Regions from separate parts of the Methylobacterium sp. 142-1Y genome, predicted to be linked through region 3. Evidence: predicted binding sites of a transcription regulator. Region 3 holds the regulator's gene; each other region holds the start of a gene.
The links. Region 3 encodes LexA, which represses DNA repair genes until DNA is damaged. Its sites were predicted from a motif close to TGTTCNNNNTGTGTTCNG; they were not measured.
Positions count from the first base shown of each region.

Region 1: a site for LexA is predicted at 1,490-1,507, ahead of AC3AOF_RS16195 (type IA DNA topoisomerase). Genes of this name have one in related genera too.
Region 2: a site for LexA is predicted at 4,533-4,550, ahead of AC3AOF_RS09890 (nucleoid-associated protein). Genes of this name have one in related genera too.

Region 1 is NZ_CM173224.1:3,548,517-3,554,383, forward strand. It holds gene AC3AOF_RS16190 (ArsR/SmtB family transcription factor) at 1-927, opposite strand, end outside; gene AC3AOF_RS16195 (type IA DNA topoisomerase) at 1,541-3,964, shown strand; tRNA gene AC3AOF_RS16200 (tRNA-Phe) at 4,100-4,175, shown strand; tRNA gene AC3AOF_RS16205 (tRNA-Phe) at 4,260-4,335, shown strand; gene msrQ (protein-methionine-sulfoxide reductase heme-binding subunit MsrQ) at 4,661-5,563, opposite strand; gene AC3AOF_RS16215 (hypothetical protein) at 5,708-5,867, shown strand, end outside.
Region 2 is NZ_CM173224.1:2,170,037-2,175,903, reverse strand. It holds gene AC3AOF_RS09905 (hypothetical protein) at 1-181, opposite strand, end outside; gene AC3AOF_RS09900 (flagellin N-terminal helical domain-containing protein) at 263-1,558, opposite strand; gene AC3AOF_RS09895 (hypothetical protein) at 1,958-3,343, opposite strand; gene AC3AOF_RS09890 (nucleoid-associated protein) at 3,345-4,346, opposite strand; gene AC3AOF_RS09885 (helix-turn-helix domain-containing protein) at 4,788-5,798, opposite strand.
Region 3 is NZ_CM173224.1:1,212,558-1,218,424, forward strand. It holds gene AC3AOF_RS05725 (NCS2 family permease) at 1-1,293, shown strand, start outside; gene lexA (transcriptional repressor LexA) at 1,523-2,266, opposite strand; gene uvrB (excinuclease ABC subunit UvrB) at 2,486-5,260, opposite strand; gene AC3AOF_RS05740 (PAS domain-containing protein) at 5,349-5,867, opposite strand, start outside.

The DNA.
Region 1 (5,867 bases), 2.3 Mb from region 3:
GACGGTCAGCTGGTGCTCCGCGGCCCCGGAGGGCGCGAGGTGGCGCAGCCGCACGTCGGTCAGGCCGGCCTCGGAGAGCCAGCTCGCGACCTGCTCCGGAGCGAAGCCGAGGCGGCGATGCGCCTCGTCCGCGCGCAGGAATTCCAGGCTGTGGGGGGCGAAATCGACCACGAGGAGGCGGCCGCCCGGAGCGACGAGGCGGGCGGCCTCGCGAAGCGCCCGCGCCGGGTCGTCGAGATAATGCAGCACCTGGTGGATCAACACGAGATCGAAGCTCGCCCGGCCGAAGGGCGGGGCGTGGATGTCGCCCTGGCGCAGGTCGATCCGGGTCAGGCCCTGGCGCTCCAGGTTGGCGCGGGCGACCGAGAGCATCGTGTGGTTGGCATCCAACCCCGTCGCCCGGGCGGCCCGCGGCGCCAGGAGACCGAGCATCCGCCCGGTGCCGGTGCCGAGATCGACCACGCTGCCGATCGGGCCGCTCCCCAGCGCGTCGAGCACCGCCGCCTCGACGGTGGCCTCCGGCACGTGGAGCGAGCGGACTCGGTCCCATTGCGGCGCCAGCCGCGCGAAGAAGCTCTGGGCGGCTTCCGCGCGCTGCGCCCGCACCGCCTGGAGGCGCGCCCGGTCCTCGGAGAGCGGCGGCGCCGCGGTGTCGAGGGCCGCGATGAGGGGGGCGACCAAGGCAGCCATCCCCTCGCGCAGGCGGAAGAACGCCCAGGCGCCCTCACGGTGGCGCACCACCAGCCCGGCCTCGACCAGGAGCTTGAGGTGGCGGGAGATCCGCGGCTGCGACTGGCCGAGGATGTCGGTGAGGTCGGAGACCGACAACTCCCCCTCGCCGAGCAGCGCCAGGATGCGCAGGCGCGTCTCCTCCGCGGCGGCCCGCAGCACGCTCAAAGCGTCGACGAAGGGGACGGTGGCGGTCATACCTGGGGGCTCCTCGCCTCCGATGCGAAACATAAAGATATCTTTATGTGATGAATGCACGGGGCGCAAGCGGCGTTTCGCGGGCGGAAACGTGGCGGTGAGGGTGAATCGCGCGAACGCGGAGCCGAGAGCGGCGCTCATTCGGGGAAGGGCCGTCTGGGGAACGGTGTGGCGCCGGGTGTCCCCTCTCCCCGCGGACGGCAGGGCTGTCCGGGGAAAAGAGGAGGCGCGGGAAATCTCCCTCTCCCCGCGGGCGGGGAGAGGACTTCATCGACCTTGTCGTCGATGAAGTGAGCGGAGGCGAAAGCCGAAGCGAGGGTGAGGGGGAGGTTCCGGAAGAGCCTCATCCTGAGACACCCCCTCACCCTCGCGGCGAACCTGCGGTTCGCTGCTCCCTTCACCCCCGACGAGGGGGGTGAAGGCCTCTCCCCGCCCGCGGGGAGAGGGGAAAACTCGCGCCTCAATCTTTCCCCGGACAGCCCTGCACCCGCGGGAAGAGGAGAAGCCCGCGCCCTTTCTTTTCGCGATGCGCCGCGTTGACCGTACCCGGGAGCCTCCGGTATGTTCCTGCTTCGTTCGGGCTCCTCCGCCCGCCCAGGAGCGTCCCGCTGCCATGGCGCAGGCCACCTCCCCCGGCTCACCCTCCGGTTCGAATCCCCGCGGCAAGACCCTGTTCTTCTTCGAGAAACCCTCGGCGATGCGCCAGGTGCAGCGGTTCTTCCGCTCGCCCAGCACGGTCTGCGTCGCGGCCGAGGGGCACCTCCTGGAAGTGGCCGAGCCCGGGGAGATCCGACCGGACTGGAAGCCCTGGCGCTTCGACGCGCTGCCGATCGCCCTGGAGCGGCTGCCGGTCGCACCCGGTCACGGCCGCTCGGGCCAGTCGCATGCGCCGAAGCTCGCGGCGATCCGCCAGGCGCTGTCCGGGGTCGAGCGGGTGATCATCGCAACCGATCCGGGCCGCGAGGGCTCGATGATCGCCTGGGAGGTCTTGGAGCATCTCGGCTGGCGCGGCCGGGTTGATCGCCTGCGCCTCGGGGCGCTCGACGAGATCTCGATCCGCCGCGCCTTCGGGCTGCTGGCGCGCGAGGACGATTCCGGCGAGCGCGACTATGCCGCCTATCTCGAGGCCCTGTGCCGGCAATACGAGGATTGGCATCTCGGCCTCAACGGCACGCGGGCGGTGTCGTTGCGCCTGCGCCCCCCGGCCTTCCGCGAGCCCTGGCGCTTCGGCGGCGTGCAGACGCCGACGCTGGCGATCCTGGCCGATCTCGAGGAGCGCATCCGCAATTTCGTGCCGCGCGACTTCTATAAGGTCGCCCTGCCGGTGACGACGGAGAGCGGCGCCGGCCTGACGCTCTGGCACGCGCCGAAGGACAAGATCTTCGCGATCGAGGACGCCGAGACGATCCGCGACGCCGCCGAGGGCTGGGCCGGCCCGCTCGCGGTGGTGCAGAAGGACGTGCGCCGGACACCGCCCAAGCTCTTCTCGAAGGACACCCTGGCGCGCGCCTGCGCCAAGCGCTTCGGCTGGGACCCCCAAGTCACGGCGCGCCACGCGCAAGCGCTCTACGACAAGGGCTATCTCAGCTATCCCCGCACCGAATCGGTGCACCTGCCGGAATCGCAAGCCAAGGACGCCGCCGCGGTGCTCGCGGCGATCGCGGTCGCCGACAAGGATCTCTCCGCCCACAACCCGGCGACGCCGCAGATCCGCCGCGGGCCGAAGGGGCATTACGTCAAGGACCCGGGCGAGCACCACGCCATCGTGCCCCTGCGCAAGGTGCCCGGCCCGGGCGACGCCGCGCCCGAGGCGCTGCGGCTGTGGCTGCTCGTCGCCAAGAACTTTTTGGCCGCCCACATGGCCGACGGGATCGACGCCCGCACCACGGTGACGGCCGAGGTGGCGACGCCGCTCGGGCAGAAGCGCTTCGTCATCACCGGCAGCGTGGTGAAGGTGCCGGGCTGGCGCGCCCTCTACGGCACCGAGGCCGACGAGGACGAGGTGGTGCCCGGCAAGGCCAAGGCCGACGACGAGCCGACCACCGGGCGCCTGCCGCCGGTCCGCGATGGCGAGGCCGGCACGGGCGGCGAACCGACGATCGAGACCGCTCGGACCGAGCCGCCCCGGCGCATCACCCGGGGCGAGCTGCCGGTGGTGATGGGCCGCCTGATCGACCAGATCGAGGATCCGGCCCTGAAGCGGGCGCTGGAGAACCCCGCCAACCCGACCGAGCCGAAGGGGCTGGGCACCGCCGCGACCCGCGACGCGGTGCTGCCGAAGCTGATGAAGAGCCACTACGTCACGCTGCTCAAGGGCAAGGACCCGGCGATCACCGTGACGGACGTGGGCCTCGCCTTCGTGGCCGCGGTGCGCCGGGTGTTTCCGGCCTATGGCGACCCGGTCGGGCGGGCGGTGTTCGAATCGGAACTGGCCGAGATCGGTCGGGCGACGACGAAATCGGAAGCCGTGCGGCGGGCCGAGGCCTTCCGCCAGCGCACCCGCGAGCGGGTCGAGGCGTTGATCGGCGCGGTCTCGGGCGTCGAGCGGCTGGCGGTCGAGGGCGAGGCCCCGCCCCGCGGCGGCCGGGCGCCGACCGCCGCGATGGTGTCCTTCGCCAAGTCGCTCGCCGCCCGCAAGGGGATCCCCCTCCCCCCGGAGGCGACCCGCGAGGCCGGCGCCTGCCGGCTCTTCCTCAACACCCATGCGGGGCCCAGGACCGCCTTGGGGGAGGACAGGACCATTCCGGCGGGCGATGGCGCGACCCGCCCACCGACCCCGGCGATGCTGCGCTTCGCCGCCTCGCTCGCCCGCGAGAAGCGCCTGGAGGCGCTGCCGCCCGAGATCGAGACCGACTTCAACGCCTGCCGCGCCTTCCTCGACGCTCATGCGGGCGGCGAGGCCGGGGCGCCCTCCTCCCGCGAGGCCCCGGTCAAGAAGACCGCCATGAAGAAGGCCGCCGCGACCAAGACCCGCCGCCCGCGCACCCCTGCGAGCCCGGCCCGCGCGCCCCGCCGTCGCCGTACCGCCGAGGCATGAGGCGGCTGCCGGCAGACAGAGGCAAGAGGTAGCTGCCGGCAAACAATCGCCCGCGCGCCCGCACGAGACGGCTGGACAGGCGATCCGAGCGTCTCTATACCGCCGCTCAACGCCGCTGCCCCACGCAGCCGGCGGGCCCGGGTAGCTCAGTTGGTAGAGCATGCGACTGAAAATCGCAGTGTCGGCGGTTCGACTCCGTCCCCGGGCACCACTTCCTTATCTCCGGTAAGGGTGGTGCCGTCCTTCAACAAGGACGATCTCTGGTGCTTGGACCGTCGCCACGCGCGGCCGGTGCGCCCGGGTAGCTCAGTTGGTAGAGCATGCGACTGAAAATCGCAGTGTCGGCGGTTCGACTCCGTCCCCGGGCACCACTTCTCTGAACATTCCAGACCATTGATCGAGATCGGCAAGAAAGCTGACCGAGCTTTCCTGCGCTATTCTCGTATTTCGCTTCGGCAAAGGAAGGCTCGACCTCCTGTCAAAGTCGAACGCTCGTCATTCTTCCCTGCCCGTCATCCCGGGGCTCGCCGGAGGCGAGAACCCGGGAGCCATAACCGCTGACGGCTCGGGAACAGGCTGAACATGGCCGGCTCTATCCTGAAGAGTCAGCGGTTATCGATCCCGGGTTCCGCCGCGCGGCTCCGGGATGACACGGAGGGTTTCAGGTCTCCCTGTGCGATCGTCAGCCCGAGACCGTCAGGCTCGTGCAGCCCGTGCCACCGGTCCTTTCGCCGCCGACCCCCTCCCGCCCGACGCCGCGCGGCCCTGCCACAGGTTGAGCGGTACGGTCAGGAGCACCGTGCCGAGCACCCACCAGGCCGGGCGCACGTCGTAGGAGAAGTCGAGGTTGGCAGCGAGCACGGCGAGCGGCGGCACGCCGGTGGCGAGCGCGTACCACAGGGCCTCCAGCCCTGCCGTGGCGAGGCCGGCGGCCACGCTGAGGCCCAAGAGCGGCAGCGGCGCGGTCGGCACCTTGAGGTGGTGCATCAGCCGCCAGCCCATCAGGGCCAGGAACAGCCCGCTCCAGTAGACCGGGTTCGAGACGTCGATCTTCGATTGAATGAAGAAGTGCAGCAGGGCCAGGGCGGTGAGCGGGTAGACCAGCCGGTGCAGCCGCGGCCAGGCCTTGCCGAGGCGGCGGATCATCCCGTCGGTCGAGGTGACGCCGAGCACGACGAGGCCGAGCAGACCGGCGAAGCCGATGGTGAGGTAGATGCGAAAAACGATCTCGCTCGCCACCCGGGCGAGGTCGAACTTCTGGTCGGCGATGTAGAGGGTGAAGTGCACCAGCGCGTAGGCGAGCGCGGTGAGCCCCAGCATCCGCCGCACCAGAATCAGCTTCGGCGCGTTGGCGATGCGCCGCATCGGCGTGACCGCGAGCGAGAGGATCAGGAACCGCACCGACCAGTCGCCCATGGCGTGGAGATAGGCGGTCAGCGGCTTCGCGCCGAGGCGGTCGAGGGCGTAGGCCCCGGTGAACCACAGGCCGGGCGCGAGCGCGAGGAGGAAGACCGCGAGCTTGAACCGCGACAGGCGGCCGGCGCGGTCGAGCCAAGGGTAGGCCAGACGAGGAAAGGCGATCCGGGGTGGGGCGAGCATTCGGGAACCGGGAGCAGGGCTGACTGCGCCACAGATAAGCCGCGAGCGGAGGTTTGACCCGATCCGCCGACCACACGATGGCGTGAGAGGCCGCCCCTCACCGGAGACGAAGCCGTGCCGCGCAAAGCCCTCGCCGCCCTCCTGATGCTGCTGGCGCCCGCGGCGCAAGGAGCCTGCCCCACCCCGCCGGCCCCGCCGCCGGCGAGCGAGAAGCCGGTGAAGCCCGCCCTGCCGCAGAAGCCCGCCTGCCTCGATGCCAAGGGCGGCTGCCCGGGCTGGGAGGCCTACACCTACAATGACGGGA
Region 2 (5,867 bases), 960 kb from region 3:
CGGATTGCGCTGGAATTCGGCAAGTTATCACGTCGTATCTGGTCATAAAAGCAGCCTTATAAAATATAATTTCGAATTCTAGCAGGCGAGCGGTCGCGTTGCCGCTCGCCTGCTGTGCGCCATGCCCGATATCCGGTAAGGATTGATTGCCGGGCTTGTCTTCATCGATACCGAGGTCCATCGGGAACCTCGTGTAGCAGGATGACGGACATTTTCGACGCGGCTCGGGTCGCCGTCATTCGTCCCGCGCCGCCTCGGCCGCCTAGCGCAGCAGCTGCAGGATGCCCTGCTGGGCCTGGTTGGCGAGCGAGAGCGCCGAGATTGACAGCGACTGGCGGGTCGACAGGGCCTGGGAGACGGCCGCCTCCTCGTTCATGTCGGCGTTGGTCAGGTTCGCCGCGCCGGTGTCGAGGACGTCGACGATCTGCTTCGTGAAGTCCTGCCGGGTCTGTATCACCGACAGGTTCGAGCCCAGCGTCGAGGAGGTCGACTTCAGGGTCGTCAGCGCGTTGGTGAGTGCGTCGGCGGCATCGCCGAGGTCGGCGTTGTTCTGGACGCCGAAGTTCGCGCCGGCCTGCGCGGTGGCCGAGTCCGTGGCGGTGCCGATGCCGAGGTTCAGCGAGTTGATCGCGCTGTTCTGGATCTGGAGCTTCGAGGCCGCGCCTCCAGTCTTCTCGTTGAAGGAGACCGTCATCGCGTCGCCGTTCAGGAGGTTGGTGCCGTTGAAGCCGGCGTCCTTGACCGCCTGGTCGAGCTGGGTGCGCAGGTTGTTGAACTGGTTGACGAGGGCCGAGCGCTGGGCCGAGGTGCCGCCCGCCGCGGTCGCGACCGCGCCGCCGGTGAGCTTGGCGAGCTCGGTCGCGTCGGCGGTGATCGCGCCGGTGCCGGCGGTGATCTTGCCGGCCTGGACCGTCAGGGCGTCGGAGCCGGTGCCGGTGATCTGGAGCTGGCCCTGCGAGTCGATCGAGGCGGTCGCGACGCCCGACCGGTTGATGCCGTTGACGAGGTCGTTGACGGTGTCGGTGGTCTTGATCGACAGGTTGTAGACGGTGCTGCCGGCGGTGAGCTGCAGGGTGTCGACCTTGGTGGTGTCGAGACCGACGTTGCCGGCGGCGGTGCCGGTCGCCGCGCTCGCAGTGCCGATCACGGTCTTCGCGGCAGCGACGTCGCGCTGGCTCTTTCCGGTCGCGGTCGACTCGGCAGCGGTGCCGAGGACGGCGGTGCCCTGGAGCTTCGGCAGGTTGGTGGCAGCGTTCGACTGCATCTGCGACACGACCGACTGCATCTGCTTGACGATCGACGACGCCGCGTCGACGCCCTTCGACGCCGCCTGGATGGTCTGGATGCCGTTCGAGATACCGTCGAGCAGGTTGGTGAGGGCGTTCGCGCGGTCCGACAGGCCCTGGGCCTGGAAGAAGTTCACCGGGTTGTCCAGCGCGTTAGCGACGCGCTTGCCGGTCGAGAGGTGGTTCTGGTTGGTCGCCGCGAGGGCGGCGGTGTCCTGCAGCGAGAGCAGGTTCTGGCGGGTCGCGGCGGAGAGCGTGACGGACGACGGCATGGACGAGACTTCCCGATGTGCTCGCGGGGATCGCGAAGACACGAGGATTTTCGGCTCTGATGCGTCAGCCGACCGGGTAAGATTTCTTCACGATCGGATCTCGTCGCGGATGCGTCGTGCCAATTGGCGCACACCGTGTGCCAAGGGCTGCGCCGTGCGGCCTGGTACGGCTAGGGTCAAAGTGTAGTCAGCTTGACCCTGCGACTGGCTGCTAAGAATGGGGCGGGTGCCGAGCGGCAGGATCGCGCCAGTAGCGGACATTCAATTTTGGATGACCGTCGCCGTGTCGGCCCCTGGAGCGGGCTGCTCCTATGCGATCGGTTCTACCAACCGATCAGCCGAACTGCGGGGACACGTAGTGTCCTCTCCTCCACTGGCGCTTCTGACAGCGCAAACCACTTACGGCTGCGGGTGGGCCTGCGGCGTGGGAGCCATTCTCGGCTTGGCGGGCGTTGGCGGAGCCGGATCGGGTGGCGGGCTTTGCTTAGGCGGCGACACGTTCGTCGGTGTGTTGGCTGGCGAGACAGGCGACGGAGGCGGCGGAGCCGGTGCGACAGGCGTCACAGCCGGCGGGATCGGTGTTGGTGCGGCCGCCGAGACCTCACTCGACCAACAGCTCATGTACGGGATGTTGGTCACTCGATACGCAACGAATGTGGCCACCGCTGCCCCGACGACTGCGAGCAGGCCAACAAACCCCAGAAACCTTCGCTGCCATTTGATCCGACCGGCGAGGGTGACGAAAATCGTATCGAACTGATCGCTGAGCGCCGCAAAGTCCCGCTCAAACTTGGTTTTTTGGCGCGCGATATCGTCGGAGATGGACGCCAGCGTTGCCCATTGATTTCCGATGGCGATCGCCAAGAGCGCGACGAAGATCCACGCTCCCATGACGACGGCGAAGTTGGTCCAGAACTCGACGCCGCAGGCGGATGTGACTTTCAGCTGCGAGGCGACGATGACCGTCGTGACCGGGATACCAAGCAACTGCGTCTGAATATCGATAATCGTTTTATGGATCTTGTTGAGATAGTCGATGCGCGCGGCTTCGACCTCGTTGCGGATCTTAGAGTAAGAGAAGCTGGACGCGAACAGCTGATAGCCGTTGCGAACTTCCTCGTTCACTGAACCGAGGTTCGCGATGAGGTAGCGAAACCGGACTGCGACCGGCTGAGACGCGCAGATCCCGATAACGGCTTCGGCGAGGATCGCGAGCTTCTGGTCTCGGTGGATCTTGTCGGCGCACGCGCTGAGAATGGCGTCGGCGTCGGAGACGCTCACACGGTCCAAGTCAGCGGCCTTATACACCAGCGGAACGCTGAACTTGCCCTCCTTGATGAAGATCAATTCCCTTTTGAATTGATCGACATAGGCCGCTGCTTCGCCGACGAGCTTCGTGAACTCGAGGACCTTGCGATAGGTTGCCAAGCGCTCGGGACAGGGATCGATTTCGGGTGTGATACCGCCGTCGATGACGAAGTAGGCGCGCGGTTCTTTGACCCGCGCTTCCGGGGTATCGAGCAGCCCATCGAAGTCGCGAACGAGGGAGCCGAGCGCAGTCCGGGGCGGGCCGACGCGGACTGATACGATCTGACCGACTTGAAGCGCGTCGTCGTCGAGCACCACGATGTCTGCGTCAGCAGCGACATCCTGGTTATCTTCGATGAGTTGGATGATCTCCAGGATTTCTGTAGTCGCAATCGACAGTCTTCCTTGATCGCCGTTCTGATCGAAGGCGATATGACGATACAGCAGTTTTAGCTGGTCGAATGTGATCCCAGCCATCTTAGCTGTACTCAGCGCGCAGCTGCGCTGTGAGATCCTCGGGCAGGCCGGTCAACGTGAGTGTGTTGTCCTCAGCGTTGAACCGCACATTTCCGCGGGTGATCGCGTCGCGATTGAACTCAATGCTCCAGGTCGGGGTCTTGCCCTTGAATTTGATCAGCGGTCCGAGGGCGCGGCGATCAGGCACGAAGCCGTCGTTGAGGCGCAGATCGGGATCGGCCAGAACGGTCATCAGCCTCTCGGGATCCTGCGGGCTGAGTTCGTTGGCCAGCGCCTCGAAGCTGAGTTCCTCCTGAGCCTTGGCCGAACGCTCGCAAATGGTTTTCGCGCGGGCGAGGAAATCGTCCTTGCTCGGGGTGTCCATGCCTTCATCTGTGGCGAATACCATCAGCGCCTGGACGAGCTCGGCCGTGTCGCGGCGGTTCTGGACCGTGGTGTCACAGCCGAGGAATTCCTTGAAGTACTCGGAGACCTCCCGCTTGCCCTTCAAGAAGCCGATATAGCGCTCCTCGCCGTTGGCCCAGCCGGTCATGTTGATGCGGCCCGCGAAGCGAAAACCGTCCATGTCGAGATGGCGGACATCCTGGACATCGAGGTCGCTCGTCATCGACGCGCCGAGCTTCTCGTTGACGATGGCGATGAGGAGGTACTGCCGTTCTTCGCGCTCAAAGTGAGCGAAGAAGACGTGGCCGCCCGTGGCAGCGCCCTTGTAGCCCGCCTGAGCTTTCAGCGTTTCCATCATTTTGTGCGTCAGCGTCGTGAAGTCATTGGGCTGGACGTCGAGGTAGGCGCTTAGGTGCTTCTCGGTCGGAAATCGATCTTCATCGACCGCGAATTTTCCGTAAGTTTTCGAGGTCCGCTTGGCGTAGAGAGCGGTGAGATCGTCGATCACGCGCTGCATCGTCTGAGTAACTTTTAGATCGCTTTTTCCGTGCTTAACGACGAAAACCCCCTGGGTTTTGGTCAGGTCGTGGATCGCGACACGGATAATAGTGTTTGTCACCTGCCCTCCCAACGGCGAATGAAACGACCTCAGTTGTCGTTCACTGCGGCCGAGACTGGCTTGGCGCAAGGCTGCTGACAACCCAGACGATACGATTGCCGCTCCCTGTCCCGAACTCCTTTCGGGGTGAGTTGGACCGTGCAGAGCGCTGACCCCTCATCCCACGTGCCCCCGCTGTTATATATTGCGAACGAAACAAGAACAAGGGTGGGTTGGCAGCGGCGTGCTCGCTACGCCAATGCGCAACGGTCTACAAAGGGCACTCGAGCGAACCCCTCGTAGTTCGCCAAAAGGGCGACAAGCTGCGGTGGAGCTCAACGCCCCCAGTCAAACCCGCCGAAGGTTCATATTTGCGGGCTGGCCACCCACAAGCAGACATGCCTGATGCCCGGAATGGGCCGCGAGCGGATTCCCATGCGATCAAGCCGATCGATTGCAACCCTACAGCGTACGCAGCCAGCCCAGAAGGCCTGTGTCCGGTCGATGGGGAAAGGCCGGCGTCGATCCTGGTTCGACCTCCGTCGGCGACATGCCGTACCGCCGACGAAAGGCGCGGCTGAACACGCGAGGATCACCGATGCCGCAGTCGTGGGCCAGACGGGCGAGCTTCGGGCGGCGCGCCGTAGGAGACTGCCGGAGTGCACGCATCGCGAAGGCGAGGCGGCAATCGCGGATGCAGGCTTGGACCCCGCCCGTTCCCTCGAACAACCGGTAGAGCGAGCGACGCGACAAGCCGAAATGCTCCATCAGTCCGGGGACATCGACGCGATCTAGGTGCTCCTCGATATAACGGCGTACGGCCAGGACCGTCGGGCTTGCGGTGTCCCTCGCGCCCTCAGCTGATCCTGGTGCTGCGGGCTCTCCAGCTGTGTCTATGGCACGGCAGAGGGCGACCGTCGCCTGCACAAGTTCGGCAACTTGTGCGTCCGTGGCTGCAGCGAGTACGTCGGCAAGATGGATGAGATGACCGGCAAGGAGGCGGATCAGCGGATCACGGTCCGCCTCGAGGACGTGCCGGCTCAGGAGGCCGCTTGCGCCGCGGCCGTTCGCAAGGAGCCGTCGGGGTACGACGACGGCGACTCCGACCACAGGCGGCATCGCGATGCTGATCGGCCGTGCCAGATCGATCAAGAGGAGATCCCCGGAGGCTGCCTCTGCAGTCTGCGCATGGGCGGTGACGTACGCGCGACCGCTCGCATGCGTGCGCAGGACGAGGTGATCGAGCGCCTGCGTCGAGATGATGTGCGGCGTGCGCTCGATGACCTGGGCTGGGCCATCTTCAACGGCGAGGACGATGTCGCCGAGGTGGTAGTAGCGCAGCGATGCGTGCAACGAAACGGTCGCGCCGTCCGCGAGACGACCCTCGTAGAGGGGAGGGAGGCTGGCAAGCCAGGCGCGGCCGCGACGGCCCTCTTGCGGGATGTGCGCGAAGCGGTGCTCGAGGATCAGCACGGCGTCGCACCCGCGGGCTGCGACCGGTTTCGCGGCCCATCGGTACATTGCCGTGCATCGCACCGGCAG
Region 3 (5,867 bases):
GAGCGCACCTTCGCGCTCTCGGCCCACGGCACCACCGTGCGCACGGAGCTGCTCGCCGGGCTCACCACCTTCCTGACGATGGCCTACATCGTCTTCGTCAATCCCAACATCCTGGGCGATGCCGGGATGCCCAAGGGGGCGGTGTTCGTCGCGACCTGCCTCGTCGCGGCGATCGGCTCCCTGGTGATGGCGTTCTACGCCAACTACCCGATCGCGCTGGCGCCGGGCATGGGGCTCAACGCCTACTTCGCCTATGTGGTGGTGCTCCAGATGGGCTACACCTGGCAGGCGGCGCTCGGCGCGGTGTTCATCTCCGGCCTGTGCTTCATGGTCGTCACGCTGACGGGGCTGCGACGGATCATCGTCGAGGGCATTCCCCGCTCGATGCGCATCGCGATCACGGTCGGCATCGGGCTCTTCCTCGCGATCATCGCGCTGAAGAGCGCCGGCGTGGTGACGGCGAGCCCCGCGACCTTCGTGACGCTGGGCGACCTGCACAAGCCGAGCACGGTGCTGGCGGTGCTGGGCTTCCTGATCGTCGCGGTGCTCTCGGTGCGCAAGGTGCGCGGCGCGCTGCTTGCCGGCATCCTGACCGTGACGGCGTTGAGCTTCATCGTCGCCGACAACACCTTCCAGGGTGTGGCCTCGCTGCCGCCCTCGATCGCCCCGACCCTGTTCGCCCTCGACATCAAGGGCGCGCTGTCGGGCGGCCTGCTCAACGTGATCCTGGTGTTCTTCCTCGTCGAATTGTTCGATGCCACCGGCACGCTGATGGGCGTCGCCAACCGGGCGGGGCTGCTGACCGAGGGCAAGATGGAGCGCCTCGACAAGGCGTTGATGGCGGATTCCTCGTCGATCTTCGTCGGCTCGCTGCTCGGCACGTCGAGCACGACCGCCTATCTCGAGAGCGCGTCCGGCGTCGAGGAGGGCGGGCGCACCGGGCTCACCGCCGCCACGGTGGCGGTTTTGTTCCTGGCCTGCCTGTTCTTCGCGCCCCTCGCCGGCTCGGTCCCGGCCTATGCCACGGCGCCGGCCCTGTTCTACGTCGCCTGCCTGATGCTGCACGAGCTGGTCGATCTCGACTGGGACGACCTGACCGAGGTGCTGCCGGCCTGCGTCACGGCGCTGCTGATGCCCTTCACCTACTCGATCGCCAACGGCGTCGCCTTCGGCTTCATCACCTACGCGGTGATCAAGCTGCTCACCGGGCGGTTCCGGGACGTGAAGCCGGTGGTGTGGGTGATCGCCGCGGTGTTCCTGTTCAAGTTCGTGGCGACCGGCAGCGCGCACTGACGAGCGCGACGCCCTGAACCCTCCCCCCTCTGCGGGGGAGGGTGGCCTGCGGAGCAGGCCGGGAGAGGGGAACCACGCTTCCGGAGAGGTCGCGACCATAGTGACGGACGCCACCTGGATCAGCGTCGCGCTGCCCCTCTCGGCGGGACTTCGTCCCGCTGCGCTCACTCCGTTCGCCACCCTCCCCCGCAGAGGGGGGGAGGGTTCCCGCGCTTGACTGAAAGCCCCTTCAGTACTTCCGGACCAGGCTCACCAGCCGGCCCTGGATCCGCACCCGGTCGGGCCCGAGCACGCGGGTCTCGTAGGCCGGGTTGGCGGCCTCGAGCGCGATCGAGGAGCCGCGGCGGCGCAGGCGCTTGAGCGTGGCCTCCTCGTCGTCGATCAGCGCGACGATGATGTCGCCGGTATTGGCGGTCTCCTGGCGGCGGATCACCACCAGGTCGCCGTCGAGGATGCCGGCCTCGATCATCGAATCGCCGCGCACCTCCAGGGCGTAATGCTCGCCGCTGGCCAGGAAGTCCGGCGACATCGCCACCGTGCGGCTCTGGCTCTGGATCGCCGAGATCGGCGTACCGGCGGCGATCCGGCCCATCACCGGCACGCTGACCGAGTGGCCGTTCTCGTCCGACGCCGTCGCCATCGCGGGGATACCGGCCTGCCGCTTCGGCTCGTGAGCGCGCCCGCCCTCGACCACGCTGGGATTGAACCGCACCACCTCGGCCCCGGCGGCCGGTGCGGCCTGCGCCGGTCCCGTCACCGTGTCGGGCAGGCGGATCACCTCGATCGCCCGGGCCCGGTTCGGCAGGCGGCGCAGGAAGCCCCGCTCCTCCAGGGCCGTGATCAGGCGGTGGATGCCCGATTTCGACTTGAGATCGAGGGCGTCCTTCATCTCGTCGAAGGACGGGGGCACGCCCGTCTCGCGCATTCTCTGCTGAATGAAGCGGAGCAGGTCCAACTGCTTACGCGTGAGCATGTGACACTCTCATCCCCGCGCTGCCGCGCTCCGGAAACAAATCGCGAACATGGTAAGCGTTCCGCAAGTGTTCCGCAAGCGGCTTCGAAAAAGCGGCGCGAGGGCGCAGCAACCGGGGTGATAGACGGGGATGTCACGGGTCGATCGGACGATGAGGCACGTTCCGCGCGGGGTTCGACCGGCGCGGGACTGTCCGCCGCGCCGGTCCGGGCCTGCGCCTCAGCCCCGCCCCTTGCGGCCCTTGTATTTCGGCTTCTGACCAGGAAACCCTTGCGTCGAGCGGCCGGTCGGGCGCTCGGCGTAGGTGAACGGCACCTCGCGGTCGGTGCCCGGGCCCATGTCGTCGAGGTCGGGCTGGCGGATGCGGGTGCCTTCGTCCGAGACGCCCTTGCCGCCCGGACCGTAGCCGAGCGGTTCCGCACCCCGGCGCTTGCGCTTGGCGCCGAAGCGGCCGGCCTCGCGCTCGACATCGGCCTGCTCGGCCATCGGGTCGTCGGCGATGGCGAGTTCGGTCGCCTGGAGGCGCTTGAGCTCGTCGCGAAGCCGCGCCGCCTCCTCGAAGTCGAGATCGGCGGCGGCCGCCCGCATCCTTTTCTCGAGGTCGGCCATCACCGCCTTGAGGTTGTGGCCGACCGTGACGGCGGATTTCGCCAGCCCCGTATCGACCTGGACGTGGTCGCGCTCGTAGACGCTCTCCAGGATGTCGGAGATGTTGCGCTTCACGCTCTGGGGCGTGATGCCGTGCTCCTCGTTATAGGCGAGCTGCTTCTTGCGCCGGCGCTCGGTCTCGGCCATCGCCCGCTCCATCGAGCCGGTGATGTGGTCGGCGTAGAGGATGCAGCGGGCGTCGGCGTTGCGGGCGGCCCGCCCGATGGTCTGGATCAGCGAGGTCTCGGAGCGCAGGAAGCCTTCCTTGTCGGCGTCGAGGATGCCGACGAGGGCGCATTCCGGGATGTCGAGGCCCTCGCGCAGGAGGTTGATGCCGATCAGAACGTCGAAGGCGCCGAGCCGCAGGTCGCGGATGATCTCGATCCGCTCCAGCGTGTCGATGTCGGAATGCATGTAGCGCACCCGCACGCCGTTCTCGTGCAGGTACTCGGTCAGGTCCTCGGCCATGCGCTTGGTCAGCGTCGTCACCAGCGTGCGGTAGCCGGCGGCCGCCACCTCCTTCACCTCGCCGAGCAGGTCGTCGACCTGCGAGCGGGCCGGGCGTACCTCGATCACCGGATCGACGAGGCCGGTCGGGCGGATGACCTGCTCGGCGAAGACGCCGCCGGTCTGCTCCAGCTCCCACTTCGCCGGCGTCGCCGAGACGTGGATCGATTGCGGGCGCATCGCGTCCCATTCCTCGAACCGCAAGGGGCGGTTGTCGAGGCAGGAGGGCAGCCGGAAGCCGTACTCGGCGAGCGTCGCCTTGCGGCGGAAGTCGCCCCGGTACATGCCGCCGATCTGCGAGACCGTGACGTGGCTCTCGTCGGTGAAGACCAGGGCGTTGTCGGGCAGGTACTCGAACAGGGTCGGTGGCGGCTCGCCGGGCTTGCGGCCGGTGAGGTAGCGCGAATAGTTCTCGATGCCGTTGCAGGCGCCGGTTGCCTCGATCATCTCGAGGTCGAAGGTGCAGCGCTGCTCCAGGCGCTGGGCCTCGATCAGCCGGCCCATCCGGGTCAGCTCCTCGACCCGCCACTTCAGCTCGTCCTTGATGCCCTTGACCGCCTGCTGGAGGGTCGGGCGCGGCGTCACGTAGTGGCTGTTGGCGTAGACCTTGACGAACTTGAGCGTGTTGAGGGTCTTGCCGGTGAGCGGATCGAACTCGGAGATCGACTCGATCTCGTCGCCGAACAGGCCGATGCGCCAGCCGCGATCCTCCAAGTGGGCCGGCCACAGCTCGATCACGTCGCCCCGCACCCGGAAGGTGCCGCGCGCGAAGTCGGACTGGATGCGCTTGTATTGCAGGGCCACGAGGTCGGCGACGAGCTGGCGCTGCTCGATCTTCTCGCCGAGGCTGACGGTGAACGACATCGCCGTATAGGTCTCGACCGAGCCGATGCCGTAGATGCACGAGACCGAGGCGACGATGATGACGTCGTCGCGCTCCAGCAGCGCCCGGGTCGCCGAGTGGCGCATCCGGTCGATCTGCTCGTTGATCGACGATTCCTTCTCGATGAAGGTGTCGGAGCGCGCGACGTAGGCCTCGGGCTGGTAATAGTCGTAGTAGGAAACGAAATATTCGACGGCGTTGTCGGGGAAGAAGCTCTTGAACTCGCCGTAGAGCTGCGCCGCCAGGGTCTTGTTGGGGGCGAGGATCAGGGCCGGGCGCTGGGTCTCCTCGATGACCTTGGCCATCGTGAAGGTTTTTCCCGAGCCCGTCACGCCGAGGAGCACCTGGTCGCGCTCCTGGCCCTGGATGCCGGCCACCAGCTCGGCGATGGCGCGGGGCTGGTCGCCGGCCGGGGTGAACTCGGAATTCAGCCGGAACGGGACGCCGCCCTCGGATTTCTGCGGCCGCTCGGGCCGGTGAGGGCGCCACAGCTCGCCGTTCTTGAACAGCGGGTTGCCCTCGGTGAGGAGCTTGGTCAGGGCGTCGACCGTCGCCGAGACGCCCTCGGCGGCAAGCGACCCGCGCTCCTCCACCGCCTCGCCGTCCGGCTCGCGCAGGCCCAGCGCCTGGGCCAGCGCCGGCTCGACGTCGGCGGCGTCGCCATGGGCGAAGGCGGCCTGCGGCGCCTCGCCGAAGCCCTCCGGGGTCGCCCCCTCTCGCTGCCTGGCCTTGTGCCCGGCCTTGCGGGCGGGCTCCGGAGAGGGCTCGGTCGCGACCGCGGCTTTGCGCGGGCGGCCGCGCTTCGGCGGTTCGGGCGGCGGCGGCGGCGCGACGGCGGGCAGGCGGTCGCGGTTCAGCGCCGGGTTCAGCAGCTCGGCGAGGAACGGGTCGAGCGGCTTCAACTCGGGCTTCGAGGCCTTGCCGGTCGACAGGCGGGGCTTCTTCGGGGCGGGCATACCCCCGATATGGCAAGCCATGCCGGGGCCGGAAAGGGCCCGCATCACCGCAGCCCGCGCACCGCCCCTCGAATCGGAGGAGCCTGGATCACCGCACCTTGGCGACCGCGATCGTGTCGCCCTCGACGAGCAGGAAGCCGATACCGGCCCGGCGCAGGGCCTCGACCGCGGCGTGGCGGCTGCGGGCCGCCGGCCCCTCGCTCCCGTCCTCCAGGCGCCGGATGGTCGAGAGCGAGAGGCCGCTGGCCTCGGCGAGGTCGGCCATCGACCAGTCGAGCAGGCCGCGGGCGGCGCGCAGATGCGCGCCCTGGACGGCCTGTTCCAGGCCGCGCCGCGCCAGCCCGGTCGGCACCGGCCGGATCCCGTCGACCCGCGAATTCAGGCTGGCCCAGGTCTCGATCCGCCCTTCGGCGTCGCGCACCGGGACGAACACGCCCCGGAACCAGCCGCTCTCGCCGTCGGCCAGGGCCAGGGGGTTCTCGGCCACGAAGGGCAGCCCGGTCCGGATCCGCGCCAGGATGGTGTCGTAGGCTCTCGAGCGCTCCTGCGGCACCAGGATCCGGGTCCAGTCGTCGTGGAAGTCCTGCTGGGTCAGGCCGGTGAGGGT